One region of the Clostridium sp. Marseille-Q7071 genome, then DNA from elsewhere that is predicted to be linked to it. Evidence: predicted binding sites of a transcription regulator. Region 1 holds the regulator's gene; the other holds the start of a gene.
What was found. Region 1 encodes LexA, which represses DNA repair genes until DNA is damaged. Its sites were predicted from a motif close to CNAACANNTGTTNG; they were not measured.
Positions count from the first base shown of each region.

Region 2: the regulator LexA is predicted to act here: its motif matches at 5,149-5,162, upstream of ACWPW7_RS07920 (putative DNA modification/repair radical SAM protein).

Region 1 covers NZ_CBCOPR010000001.1:2,828,143-2,837,521, reverse strand. The annotation lists gene ACWPW7_RS13355 (ABC-F family ATP-binding cassette domain-containing protein) at 63-1,676, opposite strand; partial or broken gene ACWPW7_RS13350 (RNA-guided endonuclease TnpB family protein) at 1,943-2,832, opposite strand; gene ACWPW7_RS13345 (helix-turn-helix domain-containing protein) at 2,880-3,029, opposite strand; gene ACWPW7_RS13340 (DEAD/DEAH box helicase) at 3,143-4,420, opposite strand; gene lexA (transcriptional repressor LexA) at 4,952-5,560, shown strand; gene ACWPW7_RS13330 (methionine gamma-lyase family protein) at 5,590-6,873, opposite strand; gene hfq (RNA chaperone Hfq) at 7,098-7,346, opposite strand; gene miaA (tRNA (adenosine(37)-N6)-dimethylallyltransferase MiaA) at 7,425-8,369, opposite strand; gene mutL (DNA mismatch repair endonuclease MutL) at 8,392-9,379, opposite strand, start outside.
Region 2 covers NZ_CBCOPR010000001.1:1,705,755-1,715,133, forward strand. The annotation lists gene ACWPW7_RS07900 (energy-coupling factor ABC transporter ATP-binding protein) at 1-453, shown strand, start outside; gene ACWPW7_RS07905 (hypothetical protein) at 557-796, opposite strand; gene ACWPW7_RS07910 (chloride channel protein) at 1,073-2,638, opposite strand; gene ACWPW7_RS07915 (TIGR03915 family putative DNA repair protein) at 2,780-3,523, opposite strand; gene ACWPW7_RS07920 (putative DNA modification/repair radical SAM protein) at 3,713-5,023, opposite strand; gene ACWPW7_RS07925 (DEAD/DEAH box helicase) at 6,126-8,861, shown strand.

The DNA of each region.
Region 1 (9,379 bases):
TAATATTAAATTATGTTATATATTATATCCAATTTTAAAATTTTGTCAACAAAATAACTAGTTTATTTATACATTTCTGCAACTTTTCCTTGAACTTCCTCATTTTCTAAATACTCATCATAAGTCATTGCTCTATCCATGATTCCTTTAGGAGTTATTTCAATTACTCTATTTGCAACTGTTTGTATAAATTGATGGTCATGAGATGTAAATAATATAGTTCCACTAAAATTTATTAGACCATTATTAACTGCTGTAATAGATTCAAGGTCTAAATGGTTAGTAGGTTCATCTAAAATTAATACATTAGCAGAGCTTAACATCATTTTAGATAACATACAACGAACTTTTTCCCCTCCAGATAGAACAGAAGCTTCTTTTAGTGCTTCTTCTCCTGAAAATAACATTCTTCCTAAAAAACCTCTTATAAAACTTTCAGATTTTTCTTCTGAAAATTGTCTTAGCCAATCTACTAAATTCAAATTACACTCATTAAAATATTCAGAGTTGTCCTGTGGAAAATAAGCTTGAGATGTAGTAACGCCCCACTTAAATTCTCCATTATCTGCTTCCATTTCCCCCATAAGTATTTTAAATAGTGTAGTTTTTGCTATACCATCTCCTAGAAATGTTATCTTATCACCTTTATTAACCATAAAACTAACATTATCTAAAATTTTAACTCCATCTATAGTTTTACTTAAATTTTTAACTTCTAATAAATCATTTCCGGCTTCTCTTTCTGGCTTAAATCCAACAAAAGGATATCTCCTTGAAGATGGGCTAATATCTTCTAGAGTAAGTTTATCTAGTTGCTTCTTTCTACTTGTAGCTTGTTTTGCCTTTGAAGCGTTAGAACTAAATCTAGCAATAAAAGCTTGAAGCTCCTTAATTTTTTCTTCTTTCTTTTTATTTTGATCTTTGGACATTTGAAGAGCTAATTGGCTTGATTCATACCAAAAGTCATAGTTTCCTACATAAAGCTGAATCTTTGCAAAATCTATATCAGCCATATGAGTACAAACTTTATTTAAAAAGTGTCTATCGTGAGAAACAACTATAACTGTTCCTTCAAAATCAAGAAGAAAATTTTCAAGCCATTTAATAGATTTTACATCTAAATGGTTAGTAGGTTCGTCCATTAATAGTATATCTGGCTTTCCAAAAAGAGTTTGTGCTAATAGCACTTTAACTTTTTCTGATCCATTTAAGTCTTTCATTAATTTATAATGTAATTCTTCATTTATTCCTAATCCATTTAATAGTGTAGCTGCTTCACTTTCTGCTTCCCAACCATTAAGTTCTGCAAATTCGCATTCAAGTTCTGAAGCTCTTATGCCATCTTCATCAGAAAAATCTTCTTTAGCATATAATGCATCTTTTTCTTCCATAATTTTAATTAATCTTTGATGACCCATAATAACAGTTTTTAAAACTTCTACTTCATCATAAGCAAAGTGGTCCTGCTTTAATACTGCTAGTCTTTGTCCTGGAGTTATTGAAACTTCTCCTGTATTAGCTTCTAGCTCTCCAGATAATATTTTCAAAAATGTAGATTTACCTGCTCCATTAGCACCTATAACTCCATAACAATTTCCTTCAGTAAATTTTATATTAACATCTTCAAACAGCTTACGTGCACCGTATCTTAAGCTAACATTAGTTGCTTGTATCATATGTTATTACCTCCAATTTATTATTCTTTTTATTACATTGATAATTATAAATTTATTTAAAATAATTAATTTTTTTACTTTCACTTATTTATGTATAAATAATATTTATAAAACGCAAGTCCTATTATATCATATAAAAGGACTGTGAACTACTACCACTTACTTAGTACTTACTTAGTTGAAGTTATAGCTTCATGGTCAATATTCCTATTGGAACAAGTTTACCCATGCTCAAAAGGTCATTCCAACCTCACTAATTACTAAAATTATATTGCTAATTTCAGTAGATTTTTACTAGCATTTATATCTCTATCGTGATGTACACCACAATTCGGACAAGTCCACTCTCTAAGTGCTAATTTTTTCACTTCTGAATTTTTATACCCGCACTCTGAACATAATTGACTACTAGCATAATTACTAGGTGCTATTATAAATTCTCTTCCATACCATTTAGATTTGTATTCTAGCATCTTTCTAAATTCTGACCAACTAGCTTCACTTATAGCTTTTGCTAATTTATGATTCTGCTGCATGTTCTTAACTTTTAAGTCTTCAATAACTATAGATTGGTTTTCTCTAATTAGTTTTATTGATAATTCATGTAAGAAATCTGCCCTTTGATTTTCTATCCTTTTATGTAATTTAGCTACTTTTAATCTTGCTTTATTTCTATTATTACTTCCTTTTGCTTTCTTGATAAGTCTTTTTGTAACTTAATTAATCTTCTTTCTGATCGTCTAAGATGCTTTGGATTAGGCTCTTTGTATCCATCTGAGCATACTAGAAATTCCTTAAGCCCCATATCTATGCCTATTTTCTTTTCTATCTTAGGTAATTGTATATTTTCAGTATCCACTAAAATTGATATATAATATTTACCACTAGGGACTTGATTTATAGTGCAACTCTTAATTAATCCGTTGAATTGCCTATGTTGTTTTATCTTAATCATTGTTTTTAATTTTGGTATTTTTATTTTATTATTTTCAATATATACAGTACCTTTTTGATTATTAGTAGTATAACTATGATAATTTATATTTTTGCTTTTGAATTTTGGAAACCCTACTGATTTATCTCTGAAAAAGTTTTTATACGCTTTGTCTAAATTTAATTGTTCATTAGAAAGTGCTAAACTATCAACTTCTTTCAGCCAAGGAAATTCATATTTATATTGCGCTGGTGTAGGATATTTAATTTTTAAATATCTAAATCTTTATTTTCTTCATAGGCTTTAATCCTATCACTCAACATTTTGTTATAGACGAACCTAGCACAACCAAATGTTTTAGCTAAATATACTCTCTGTTCTTGATTAGGATATATCCTATATTTATAAGCTTTTAGCACAATATCACCTTATTTCTCATTTTATTTAGTTAGCACCAATTCATCTCCCACCTAAGAAGATGGGAGAATTCTTGTTGAAATTATGTTAAACTAATAAATTTCAGCATATATTGTTATTTAAATTTTTTCTCAGAAGTTTTCTTATTTTTTGCTTCTTTATATGTTTTTTCTTTACTATTTTTATTATTATTCTTAAATTTAGTTTTTGGTTTAGACGTTATGCCTTTATCTTTCTTTATAAACTGTTTTTCTTTAGGATTAATAATTTTACCATAATATATATCCTTTAAATCAATATTAATCTTAAATTTATTTTTATATTGAGAAATAATAGTTTCTTCTCTTTCTGTTACTATTGATATGGCTACGCCTCTTTCATTACCCCTTCCACATCTTCCTACCCTATGTATATAATCCATTGAGTTTTCTGGTATATCTAGATTTATAACATGGGTGACACCTTTAATATCAAGACCTCGAGAGGCCAAATCAGAAGAAACTAATATATTAGATTTACCATTAATAAAAGCATCCATAGCTTTTTTTCTATCACTTTTAAAAGATGTACCATGAATTGATTCAGCTTTTAGTTTATGATATCTAAGCTTCTCTGCCATTATTTCAATCTCATCACTTTTATTAATAAATACTATTGCTTTTCTAGGATTTAAAGCTGCTACTAATTTTCTTACCATAAGAATTTTATCTCTTCTATCGCAAATAAAATATATATGATCAATATTTTTATTTGTTACATTTTCTACTTCACTTTTTATAATAATAGGTTCCTTCATCATTTCCTTTGAAAAATTAATAACTTCTTCTGTTAAAGTTGCTGAAAAACATAAGACTTGCCTTTCTCTTAAAGTAGTCTTTATTACAGCTTTTGTATTTTCTATGTTATTTATATCTAATAGCTTATCGCATTCATCTATAATTATAGTTTTTATTGTGTGACCAGAAATCTTCTTCATTTTTATTAATTCTAATATTCTTCCAGTAGAACCAACAATTATATGGGGTTTTTCTTTTAACTTTTCTACTTGACGCTTAATATTTACATTTCCAATTATAACTGAAGAGGTTATATTGTAATTACTATTTTTAGACAAAGTATCTACTACCTTTTGTACTTGTACTGCTAACTCGTGGGTAGGAGTTAATATTATAGCTTGATTTTCTCTTTTTGAAGCATCAATTTTTTGAAAAAGAGGTAACAGATAAGCTAAAGTTTTTCCACTACCAGTTTCTGATTGTGCAACTACATCTTTATTGTCAGATATATATGGTATAGATTTCTGTTGTATTTTTGTTGGTATCCTTATTTCTTGTACACCTAAACCCTTAATTATATTTTCACTTATATTTAAATCACTGAAACTATTTGTCATCTTTCTCTCTCCTTAAGCTTTCCTATAAGGCATCTGAAAGAAAATAATAGATCAAAGATGTTAGTATATTTTAAGCATATGAAATAAAATAGCTAGTTAAAGATGCGAAATATATTTCATATCAGACAAGAAGACAGGTTTTCATGATAGTTTAACTATCATGGAGTTCTGACGACGCAGTATGATACAAAATAGATGAGTATACTGACTAGTTATTTTTTTGAATATGCCTCCATATCAGACAAGGCGTTAGGTTCTGCTCATAGTGGCGCTATGGGCGGGTTCTGACGACGTAGTATGATGGAAAATAGGCTAATATACTGGTCTATTATTTTTTTGAAGATGCCTAACTTTGTAAACTACATAAGTATACAGGAAAAAATGTTAAATTGAAATAATTTTAACTTTATTATTAGTATTATTTAAATTCACTTATTATAAACATATTGAAATTTCATATGTCTTATAGAACATAAGTTTGATATTTAAAATTTCTTATGATATAATTTCTCTAAGAAATGAGGTGGTTCTATGGCTGATGTTAAGAATAATAAACAAATTGAAATATATGAATTTTTAAAAGAACAAATATCCACAAAAGGTTATCCGCCTTCTGTTAGAGAAATATGCGAAGCAGTAAATTTAAAATCAACCTCTACGGTTCATGGTCATCTATCTCGTCTTGAAAAAAAAGGACTTATAAGACGTGATCCCACTAAACCTAGAGCAATAGAGCTTTTATTAGGCTCTCCAATAAAAAAAGAGTTAATAGATATTCCTATAGTAGGTAAAATAACTGCTGGTGAGCCTATACTTGCTCATGAAAGTATTGAAGATACATTTTCTATGCCAATAAATTTTATAAAAAATAAAAATGATCTTTTTATATTAAAAGTTTCTGGAGAAAGTATGATTGAGGCTGGAATATTTGATGGTGATTTGGCGATTATAGAAAAAACTTCTGTAGCCAATAATGGTGATATTGTAGTAGCTCTTATCGAAAATGAGGCTACAATTAAAACTTTTTATAAGGAAGATGGCTATATAAGACTTCAACCCGAAAATGCTTCGATGAATCCAATTTTAGTAAAAGATTGTACTATTCTTGGAAAGCTTGCAGGGTTATATAGAAAGTATTAATAAAAGCGTGACAAAATGTCACGCTTTTATTATGCAAATATTTTCCCTAATGCAATTAATATTCCTGTTTTAGCGTGGTCAAAAGTCAATCCACCTTGAAGATATGCTATAAATGGATCTCTAATTGGAGCATCAGCAGATAACTCTATTGAAGAACCTTGAATAAAGGCACCTGCCGCCATTATAACTTGATCACTATATCCTGGCATATCCCACGGCTCACATTCTACAAAAGAATCTATTGGTGATCCTGCTTGAATTCCTTTGCAGAATTTTATTAATTTCTCTTTATCATTAAACTTAATTGCTTGAATTATATCGCTTCTTTCATCATTATACTTTGGAAGAACCTCAAAACCTGCTAATTCCATAATTCTAGCACAAAATATTGCTCCTTTAACTGCTTCAATAGCAATATGAGGTGCTAAGAATAATCCTTGGAACAGTGTTCTCATTACTCCAAAGGTAGAACCGCATTCTCCACCTATTCCTGGTATAGTTAACCTATATGCTGCTTGATTTACGTACTCTTCTTTTCCAGCTATATATCCTCCAGTTGGAGCTATACCTCCACCAATATTTTTAATAAGCGAACCTGCTACCAAGTCTGCTCCTACATCTGTAGGCTCGATAATCTGTATAAATTCACCATAACAATTATCTACGAAACATATTATATCTTCATTTATTTCCTTAACTGCTTTAATTATCGGTCTTATATCTTCTACTAATAAGGATTTTCTCCAGCCATAACCTGTTGATCTTTGAATATGTACTAATTTTACAGTATTATCTTCTCTTAATATAGATTTCATAGCTTCTATATTAACTTTTTTATTTTCTTCCAAATCTATCTGTTTATAATTTACACCATACTCTTTTAATGAACCTATATTTTTCTCTTCACTAATTCCAATTATGCTATGAAGAGTATCATAAGGTGCTCCACAAACACTAACCATTGTATCACCAGGCCTCAAATTTCCAAATAAGGCTGCACCAATAGCATGAGTGCCATTAACAAAGTGAGGTCTAACTAAAGCAGCTTCAGTATTAAATACTTTAGCATAAACTTTATCTAAGGCATCTCTTCCTATATCTCCATATCCATACCCAGAAGAATTAGTAAAATGCATATCACTTATTCTTTCCTCTTGAAGTGCATTTAAAACCTTAAGCTGATTATATTCTCTTATTTCATCTAATTTTTCAAATTGTGGTTTTACATCTTCTAATGCATTTTCATAAAGCTCTAAAAGCGTAGAATTTATATTATATTTTTTCATTAGAAACTCTTTAGTTATATCTATCATAATTCATATCTCCTTATACAAAAACTACCTTCATAATACTAACATAGTAAATAATAATAATCAAATCTCAATAATTTACTTGAATAAGAGTTTTATGAGCTAAGTCATATTAAAAAAATAGTCAGTATAGCGTAAAATATACATAACTTTTGACTAGTTATTTTCTTTAGTATGCCTAAAATAAAATATACCTAGATTTTTTAATCTAAGTATATTTTATGTATTTAATCTTCATTAGAATTTTCATTTGAACTATTGAATAAAATTGGTCTTAGAGGAGTAATTGTTGATATAGCATGTTTATAAATTAGCATTTGTTTTCCATCAGAATATAAAATAACTGTAAAGCTATCAAAACCAGTAACATTACCCTTTATTTGAAATCCATTTGTTAAATGTATTGTAACTGGCACTTTGTTTTTTCTAGCACCATTCAAAAATATATCTTGTAAATTATTTGTAGATTTACTCATTAAAAACACCTCCGTAAATATAATTAACTTATTCTATGAATAATTATAAAATCCTTTTATTTGGGAAATTATTTAGTTTTAATTATTCATTAATATTTTTCTTTTAAAATCTTCTTCGATAAACTTAGCAACTTCATCATCATTATTGAACCTATCTTTGTCTACCCAAACTACTCTAGGATCTTTTCTAAACCATGTAAGCTGCCTCTTAGCATAATTTCTACTAAATTGCTTAATCATATCAATAGATTTTTCTAAAGATATCTCGCCTTTTAAGTGATATAGTAGTTCTTTATACCCTATTCCTTTCATAGATTGCATATCTTCAGTATACCCTTTATTTTTTAATGCAATTACTTCTTCTAAGAGTCCTTTTTCCATCATAATATCTACTCTTTTATTAATTCGTTCATAAAGCTTTTCTCTATTCATGGTTAGTACATAGTAATATACATTATAAGGTATATCATAAATATTTTGTTCAGCTAAGTACTCACTCATAGTCTTACCTGTAGTCTTATATACTTCTAATGCTCTAATCACTCGCTTTAAATCATTGGGATAAAGCTTCTGAAAACTGTCTTCATCTATTTCTTTAAGCATATTATGAACATAATCCTTGCCATTTTGCTCTGCTAGACTGCTTAAATACTCTCTATACTTTTCATCCTTACTGGTATCACCAAAACTATAATTGTAGATAAGGGAGTTAATATAAAGCCCTGTACCTCCTACCACCATAGGTAGCTTATTTTTATCATAAATTTTGTGGATAGCATCTTCAGCGTATTCTTTAAATTGAGCCACACTAAATTCTTCACTTGGATTAATAATATCCACTAAATAATGTTCTATTCCCTTCATTTCCTCTCTAGTTATCTTAGCAGATCCAATATCCATTTCTTTATATATTTGCATTGAATCACAGGAAATTATCTCACCATTTAGTTTTTTTGCCAGCTTAATGGATATTTCAGTTTTTCCCACTGCAGTTGGTCCTGCAAGAATAAACAAATCCTTCATAAAATCTCACCTAAACTCTATTCTATTGTATTCTTTTAAATCTTTTTTCTAGTTCATTTAATGTTATTTTGATCATAGTAGGTCTCCCATGAGGACAAGTAAATGGTTCCTCAATATAACGCAAATCTTCCATTAACTTCTCCATCTCCATTATTGATAACTTATCATTAGCTTTTACTGCTGCTCTACATGCAAGAGAAGCTATTTTATTATACTTAACTTCTGTAGTTTCTCCACTACCTAGTTTTTTTAAATTATCTAATATTTCGTAAAATAGAGATTTTACATCAGGCTTACCTAAAAACATAGGTACTTCTCTTATACTTATAGTATTATCGCCAAAATCTTCAATTTTGAACCCAGCATTCTCAAAAGCTTCTACATTTTCGCTATAATAAGGAAAATCTTCATAAGTTAGTTCAATAACTATTGGAGTTAATAAAATTTGAGACACTACTTCCAATTTTTTTATTGATGTTCTATATTTTTCGAAAAGATACTTTTCATGAGCAGCATGCTGATCAATTAATATCAATTCATTATTGCTCTCACCTATTATATAAGTATTATTAAACTGTCCAATAATATTTATATGACCAAACTTAGGTTGTAAACTTAAGTTTTCTATAGGGCTTTCTTCTATATTATTTATTTTTAAAGTTTTAGTACTTATAGTTTCATTTTCAAATTTTTCTTCAGGTTTTTTTACTAATTCTTCTTTTGTTTCAAAGTTATTTATTAAATCAACATTTTTTAATGGTTTTAGATCTATAGGTATAGATTGAAATTCAATATCCTTATTGGATATTTTTCTTTCAAAAATACTATCATTAAAGGCTTCTTGTTCATATTTAGGTTGTATATAATTATTATCTACAACTTCCTTTTCCTTTACAACTAAAACATCCTCTTCAATACTAAAAGAATGCTGCATATATTCCCTTAATGCACTATGAACTCCATCAAATACTAACTTGAATATAGATCTATCATCAAAGAACTTAATCTCC
Region 2 (9,379 bases), 1.1 Mb from region 1:
AATGCACTAGAAATGGTAGGGTTAGGAAATAAATTAAATGATAATCCCTATGATTTGGGATTATCTGATAGAAAATTAATATCTATTGCTTCTATTATAGCAATGAACACCGATATTATAATCTTGGATGAACCTACTATTGCTCAAGATTATAAAGGAAGAGAAAAGATAAAGCAGATTATAGAGAAGTTAAAAGAACAAAGAAAATTAGTAATAACGATAATTCATGATATGGACTTTGTTGCAGAATGCTTTGAAAGAACTATAGTTTTTAACAAAGGACAAATACTTCTAGATGGAAATACAAGAGATGTATTTTCAAAAGAAGAGATAATAAATAAGGCTTATTTAGAAGCACCTCACATAACTCAACTTTGTAAGAAACTAGGATATAACCATACTTTTTTAACAGTAGATGAGTTTATTGAGACATATAAAAGAGTATATAGATAAAATATAGAGATTAAGAATTAAGTATGAAAGATGAAGAATTAAGGAGGAAATTAGTTTTATCAAACTAATTTCTTTAACTGATTTTAAACTAACAATACAATTGTTAGTTTTTTAGTAGGGGCGAACATTGTTCGCCAGTTCTTTTTGTATATCTAGTATCATCAAATTCTGCCACTATGATTATATGAATATGATTTGATATAATAATATAGTTATCAATTTTAGTATTAGGATAATATTTCAAAATATTGTTTATTGAAATATCAACTATCTGTCCAATATCTGATAATGGGAACAGATTTAAGTTTTCTGGCGAACAATGTTCGCCCCTACAGTTAGACAATTGAGAATGGAAAATTGACAACTGTGGTGGAAATTAATTTTACAAATTAATTTCTTTAAATAGATTTTTTAATAGAGGTGACTACGTAACTTCAAAGATAAATCAATTATAATTTCTCAGCTATTGCTGAGAAATGTCCAAAATTGTGAATTTTGCATTGTGAATTGTGAATTGAAAAAGTTATGAGTTGAATATTTCTAAATTATAATACTAAAAAATCAATTGTTTTTGTATATTTAATTTCAACAAAAAAACCCTGAGTAATCAGGATTTTTTTTATTCATATGCTATTTTCATAAGATACTCTGTAATATTACTACTTTTATCTTCATCAGCAAGGACTACAAGGTAATCTCCACCTAAAATATAGGTATCTCCTTTAGGAATAATTTCAACTCCACTTCTTTGTATTCCAACTAAAAGGCAATTTTCTGGCCATTGAATATCTTTAATCTTTTTCTTGTCTAAGTAGGAACATATAGAAACAGGAATTTCTAATATTGTTTTCTTCGCTTCATTTATTGGAAAATTATCATTTTTTTCTTTACTTAACAATCTGTGTAAGAGAGTTTCATAAATAGGTTTTGAACCTAAAAAGTCTGCAACTAAATATCCTATTATAGATACTATAGATAAAGATAATAAGTGGCTTAAAGATCCGGTCATTTCAGTAATTAATACTGCACCAGTAATAGGGGCACGGACTATTGCAGTTAAGTATCCTGCCATAGCTAATATCATAAAATTATGTATATAATCAGGAGAAGTCAACCCTAAGTTTACTAAAATATTTCCATATATACATCCTATAATTGCACCTATTACTAAGAGTGGAAGGAATATTCCACCTGGTGCACCGGAACCAAAACTTATCATAGTAAATAAAAATTTAACTATTAGAAGTATGAATAAAATTTTTAATGTAGGATTTTTTTCAATTATAGACATTACAAGGCTATGACCTCCACCTAATACTTGAGGAAGTATTAACCCTAATATTCCAGCTATCACAAAGGGAATTATAATTCTAAATTGAGGCGGTAGCCATTTCTGACTATTATATAAATTTAAGGCTTTTACAAGAAGTGAGTTAAATATTACTCCTCCTATACCAATAATTACACCTAGGATAATTAGATAACCATAACTACTTAGAGGTAATGAAGATAAATTGTCAAATTTAAAGGCGGTGTTAAAGCCAAAAAATAGTTTAGAAGTAAAATCTGCAGTTATAGATGCTGTCATTGTACTTAATAATATTAATGGAGAGAAGCTTTTGTGTACTTCTTCTAAAGAAAATATAACACCTGCTAAAGGAGCATTAAAAGCAGCAGCAAGTCCAGCACTAGCACCACTAGTGATTAGATATCTTTCTTCATTGTGATCAGAATTTAATCCTTTTGAAACACCTTGACCTATAGCAGCTCCTATCTGTATAGATGGACCTTCTCTACCTAAGGAAAGCCCTCCTAAAATAGAAAGTGCACCTCCTACAAATTTTGATATAGCAACTTTTAACCAATTCATTTTTAATGGCCCGAGAACTGTACCTTCAACTTGGGGGATACCGCTACCACTAATCATAGGTTCTTTTTTTACTATAAAACCTACTATTAATGCTAGGGCTATAAGAAGAATAAACCAGAGTGGAATAAACCAATAATTTGTTCTTTGAAACTTATAGATATTTTGGCTTAAATGTTCCATTTTTTCTAAAGTAAATCTGTAAAGTACTGCAATAAGTCCAGAAAAAGCTCCTACTAAAATTGATTTTAGAATAAGCTTTTGTTTAAAATTTTGCCAATGAGATAAAGCTTTAAGGGTATTGCTATCTTTACTCAAAATATCACCTTCTTTAATTTTAAAAAATTAAGCCCATAACTATTATAAGAATTAAACGGAGAATTTTCAAATTAAAGTTATATAATGAGAAAATTGAAAGGTATAAATATTATATTTATACCAGATAAGATTATATATTAATTATAATTTTTCAGTTAAATGCTTCCAATATCTGATAGGCATATGCTGACGTTGAAGTTTTAAATTTTCACGACTACTGATGGATGTAGAGTTAAAATAATTTTTCCATAGAGTTTCATATTCTCCTTCATCTTTTGCATTTAGAAATACTTTTCCATCTTCTTTTGTCAACACATCTATACTCCAAGTGTCATTTTTATTTATAATAGCTAAATTTCTTTTAAGGTCATGGATTATAAAATTTTCATTAGAAAACCTTGAAGAGAAGTGAGGAGCAATTAATGTTAAAATATTATGATCAGGCTCAATAGCTGAGTAATAATGGTTATCTCCTATTTTTTTAAATCTTACAAAACCCAACATACTATGTCTTTCAACGTTAACTCTTCTTACAATCTTAACAATTTCCATTACAATTTCATTATGAAGATGAAGTTCAATTTCATTTCCCAATTTAAAGCCTAATCTAATATATTTATAAAGTAAAGTATAAGTATTAGAATAGCTACTTAAAAAACAATAAATTATGTTTTTTATCACTTCATAAGAAAAATTTTTATTCATGGATTTATAAACCTTATTAGCTTTTTCATAGTTAGTAGATATATTTATAAATTCATCTATTAAATTTGGCTCATAGTTTGCTTCAGTAATAATTAAATTAGGTTTTTTATTATTATAATAACTTTCATAAATGGAGGTTAAATACCCTTCAAAACTTCCATCAAAAATATAAACAATCATAGAACACCTCTTATATTCAATTGAGAATTGACTATTGACAATGGACAATTGTGGATATTTCTCAGCAGAAACTGAGAAATTTAGAATTGATTAAATGTAGCGGCGAACAGTGTTCGTCATATAATTAAAGAAATTATTTTGTCTAAAATAATTTCAACCTTAATTGTCAATTGTCAATTCTCAATTGTATTAAATCTCTCCTGTAATCGCTTTAACTTTATCCTCTTTTTTATATATGGTAGGAACAGTAGAGAAGAAAGAAAGTTGTTCATAATTGGAGTTTGTTGTCTTAAGTTTTTCTTCTTTTATTAATAATCTATTTTCTATTTTGTCTCTATCAAATCCTACATCACCATAGTACTTTCCTCTACAGGTTATAAAATATTGAGCTCTCTTTAATACTACACCTAATTTTTTTATATCATCGAAACTTAAAAAGGACACTTTTCTAGTTAATACAATTCTTTTTGCAGATCTCACTCCTATACCTGGGATTCTAAGCAATAATTCATATGATGCAGTATTAATTTCCACAGGAAATTTATCTATGTTATTAAGAGCGTACGTAATTTTAGGATCTAGTTTTTCGTGAAAATTAGGATTAGTTTCATTTAAAAGCTCGGAGGCTTTAAATCCATAGAATCTTAAAAGCCAGTCAGCTTGATATAATCTATTTTCTCTAAGTAGTGGAGGATTTTTTATATCTGGTAGCTTAGGACTATTGTTAACAGGTACATAAGCAGAATAATATACTCTTTTTAAAGAGTACTTGTTATAAAGCCCTTCACATAATTTTAATATATCAAAATCACTTTCTTTGGTTGCACCTACAATAAGTTGTGTACTTTGACCTCCAGGAACAAAGGAAGGGGCAGATTTAAAGCGTTTTTTATTATCTACTGAATGAATTATTTGATTTTTTATAAAATCCATAGGTTTTAGTATATTTTCTTTAGATTTCTGAGGTGCCAATAATTTTAGTCCTTGAGAGGAGGGAAGTTCAATGTTAATACTCATTCTATCTACATATTTTCCAGCTTCTTCAATTAAAGCATCATCAGCACCAGGAATAGCTTTAACGTGAATATATCCATTAAATTTATATTCAAGTCTTAAACTTTTAACAACTTTTAATAATAGTTCCATAGTATAATTAGCATTTTGTATTATTGCAGAACTTAAAAATAATCCTTCTATATAATTTCTTTGATAAAAGTTTATAGTTAAATCGATGATCTCCTGGGGAGTAAAAAAGGCTCTAGGAACATCGTTACTTATTCTATTTATGCAATAAACGCAATCATAAATGCAATAGTTAGTTAGGAGTATTTTTAGAAGAGAAATACATCTACCATCTGATGCAAAGCTATGACATATACCACTAACACTAGCATTACCTATACCATCTTTAGTATTTTTTCTATTGCTTCCACTAGAAGAACAGGAGACATCATATTTTGCAGCATCTGATAATATTTTAAGTTTATCCATTATATTCATAATACTATTTCCCCTTAATTAAAATAATACACTGTAAATTGACAAAGTTGTGAACTCAATAGTTCTAATATTTTCACATATTTATTGATTTTTTAAGCTTATATATTTACATTTGAATCAATTATAGCACATATGTTCGCATGGTTGTAGGGGGAAAGTATATAAAATTATTATAAATATTATAGTTATCAATCTAAAAATAGAAGAAGATACCTCAATTCATAACTTAAAATAATGCGCAGTTCACAATTCATAATTCACAATGCGGTGGAAATTAGTTTTGATCAAACTAATTTCTTTAATGAATTTTTCATTAGCAATACAATTGCTAGTTTTTATAAGAAGTTACTTCGTAACTTCAAAAATAAATTAATTCTAAATTTTTCAGCCTATGCTGAGAAATTTCCACAATTGTGAATTTTGCATTGTGAATTGGACAGTCCTAATTATAATAAAAATATAATTTATTATAATAGACACATTAATTTGTTAACTAGTTATTTTAAAATATGTCTAATGTTGCAAATATAAAATTAGGTTATAATATTTAGATAGGAATAAAACATAACGAGGTGTTAAGATTTTGAGTATTAATGCACAAAGTATAAAACAATTGACAGATTTAGGTACATTTAATAGAGGGTTAAGTTGCTATAGACAAGGACGAGTTTTTAATTTTGATATTAAAAATGGATATAATAGTATGTTGGATGAAGAAATACAATATATAAAAGCTAATGTAGAGTCTAGTTCTTATTATAATAGTTATGTTGTAGAAATAGCTTTAAGAGAAAATTTTAAAAGGCTTTCTTGTAATTGTACTTGTCTTGCTTTTAATGATTATGGTCATCAAAAAGCTTGTAAACACGTTGTAGCTGTATTATTAAACTATTCCCAAATGGCCATAGAATTAAAAGAAAAAAACTCAAGAGAAAATTTTATTGAAAATTTAATAGAAAACTATAAAAGTAATTTTGAAGATAATAAAAACTCAAAGCAAGAGCTTTCTATAGACATTATATATTATCCTATAGATAAATATGAAAAATATAGTTCTATAGAACTTAAATTAGGAGTAAATAAAAAATATGTGATTAAGAATATGAAATCTTTTTTAGAGGCTATAGATAAAAAGCAATGTTTAGAGTATGGAAAAGGGTTTACATTAAATCTTGATGAACAATATTTTAATGATAATGACATGAAACTTATTAATTTGTTACTTGAGATTCACGAGTTAAATAATATTATTGAAGCTAATAGTTATTCTTCAGTTAATTTTAAAATGTTAAAAGGCAAAAAAGCTTATTTAACAGATATGCATGTTAAAAGGTTTTTTACAATATTTAAAGGTAAAACAATAAATACAATTAATGAATTTGGAACTATTAAGAATATAAAAGTAGAAGATGAGATGTTCCCTTTAAATTTTAATATTGAAAGCAAGGATAATAAAATTTATTTATCACACAGTAATAAATTTAATGTATTAACTAAAGATGGAGGTATAGTCTACTATAAGGATAAAATATATATACTCACAGAAGAACAAATAAAACTTTGTAAACCTATCTTTGATGAGATGAGAAAACGTAGAGAGAATCAATTGATTTTTTCTATGGAGCAAGGAGAAAATATAGCAAATTATATAATACCAGCATTAAAAAATAGTGGAGCTAGAGTAAAAATAGATAAAAATATACAGAACAATTTTTATGAAGAAAATTTAAATACTAAAATTTATTTAGATAAAGTTGATGAAAATATAAGCGCTAAAATTTCTTTTGATTATGGGGATGTAAGTATAAATCCTATTAAAAATAATTTAGATAAAATTTCAAACAAAATATTGATAAGAGATTTGAAAGAGGAAACAAAAGTTATAAATAATATAAATAATTGTGGATTTGTAGAAGATAATGAGACCTTTATCTTAAAAGATCAAGACAAAATTATTGATTTTATTTTAGATAAAGTTTATGAACTTCAAAATTTTGGAGAGGTTTACTATTCCGATAGCTTTAAAAATATGAAAATTTACACGTCATCAAATTATAAAGCTGCTATAAGATTAAATAATGATGATCTTTTAGAGTTTAGCTTTGACATAGATGGGATTAATAAAAGCGAACTTAAAGATATATTTAAATCTTTAAAAGAAAAGAAAAAATATCATAAGCTTAAAAATGGTGATTTTGTATCTTTAGAGGAAAAAGAATTAAAAAATGTAGCTAATATAATTGATTATTTAGATATAAAAGATTCACAACTTAATAAGGAGAATATAATATTATCTAAATATAATGCACTTTATTTAGATGAAAATATAAAACAGAGCAATATAGAATTTATAGAAAGAAATAAAGATTTTAGAGAACTTATTAACAATATAAAGGACATAAAAGAGCTAGATTATACACTTCCATATAATTTACATAATATCATGAGACCTTATCAAATTTTTGGATTTAAGTGGCTAAAGACTCTTGCAACTTATGGTTTTGGAGGAATATTAGCAGATGAGATGGGACTTGGAAAAACTCTTCAGACCATTGCTTTTTTAGCTTCAGAAAAGAATGGGACACCATCTTTAGTAATTGCACCTTCATCATTAGTATATAATTGGAAAAGTGAATTTGAAAAATTTGCACCAGAGGTTAAAGTAACGGTTGTATCAGGAAATAAATCTACAAGAGAAGAACTTATTAAGGATTTAAACGAAAATGATGTAGTAATAACTTCTTATCCATTAATTAGAAGGGATATAGAAGAATATAAAAATTTTAAGTTTAATTATTGTATATTGGATGAGGCTCAACAAATAAAAAATCCATCATCTATAAATGCTTCTTCTGTAAAAGAGATAAGAGCAAAGGGGTATTTTGCTCTTAGTGGTACACCAATAGAAAACTCATTAACGGAACTATGGTCAATTTTTGATTTTATTATGCCAGGATATTTATTATCCCATTCAAAATTTACAAAAAAATATGAACTACCAATAGTAAAATATAATGATAGTAATTCTTTAGAGTCTTTAAACAGACGTATTAAACCCTTTATTTTAAAGAGATTTAAAAAGGATGTTATTAAAGAATTACCCCCTAAAATTGAACATAGATTAGTAGTTGAAATGACAGAAGAGCAGAAAAAAATATATGGAGCTTATTTAGCTCAATTTAAAGATGAAATGGAAGAAGAAATTAATAATAATGGTTTTAATAAAAGTAAGATAAAGATATTTTCACTATTGACTAGATTAAGACAAATATGTTGTGATCCCTCTGTATTTATAGAAAACTATGAGGGAAGTAGCGGAAAAATTGAGGCATTAGAAAGTTTAGTTGAAGAAGGTATAAATGGAAATCATAAAATACTAATATTTTCTCAATTTACCTCTGTACTTAAAAATATAGGTAAAAGATTAAATAGAAATGAAATAAACTACATGTATTTAGATGGTAGTACTAAAATAGAGGATAGACTTAAAATGGTAAATGAATTTAATGAAGGAACTACTCAAGTATTTTTAATTTCCATAAAAGCAGGAGGAACAGGGCTTAACCTAACTTCAGCAGACTTAGTTATACACTTTGATCCATGGTGGAATCCTGCAGTAGAAGATCAGGCAACAGATAGAGCTCATAGAATAGGGCAAAAGAAAACAGTAGAGGTTATAAAGCTTATTGCTAAGGGAACTATAGAAGAAAAAATATTTCATCTTCAAAAAAAGAAAAAAGAAATGATTGATAATGTAATATCAGATGAATTTAAAGATGAAAATATAATAAATAAAATGAGTAAAGAAGAGATAGAAGATTTATTTTCCATTAATTAGAATAAGAGAGTGATAATAAATCTACAGATAAGCTACCTAAAAAGTTAATTTATAGCTATACTATTGAGTAGTTAAATTCACAACTTAGTCAATGGAGAATTGGTGATGGACAATTGTGGTTGAAATTAATTTTACAAATTAATTTCTTTAATAGATTTTTTAATAAAAGTGACTGTGTCACTTTAAAAAGAAATGAATTATTGATACTTCTCCCATAAAGGAGAAGTATCAATAATTCTCAATTGTCAATTTTTCATTCTTAATTATAGAAGGGTGCAGTATAGCTTGGAACAACACCAATAAATTTAACTAATACTATGGAGAAGCTACAGCTGCTAGTTTCTTTATAAGAAGTGACAGTGTTACTTCAAAAGAGAATCAATTCTAAATTTCTCAGTTATTGCTATAAAATATCCAAAATTTATATCATATAAAGAAGAAATAGATATTTAATAAGTAAAATTAAGAGTGTGAGTAGGTTTCACACTCTTAATTTTATTTATATATATTTATGAGTA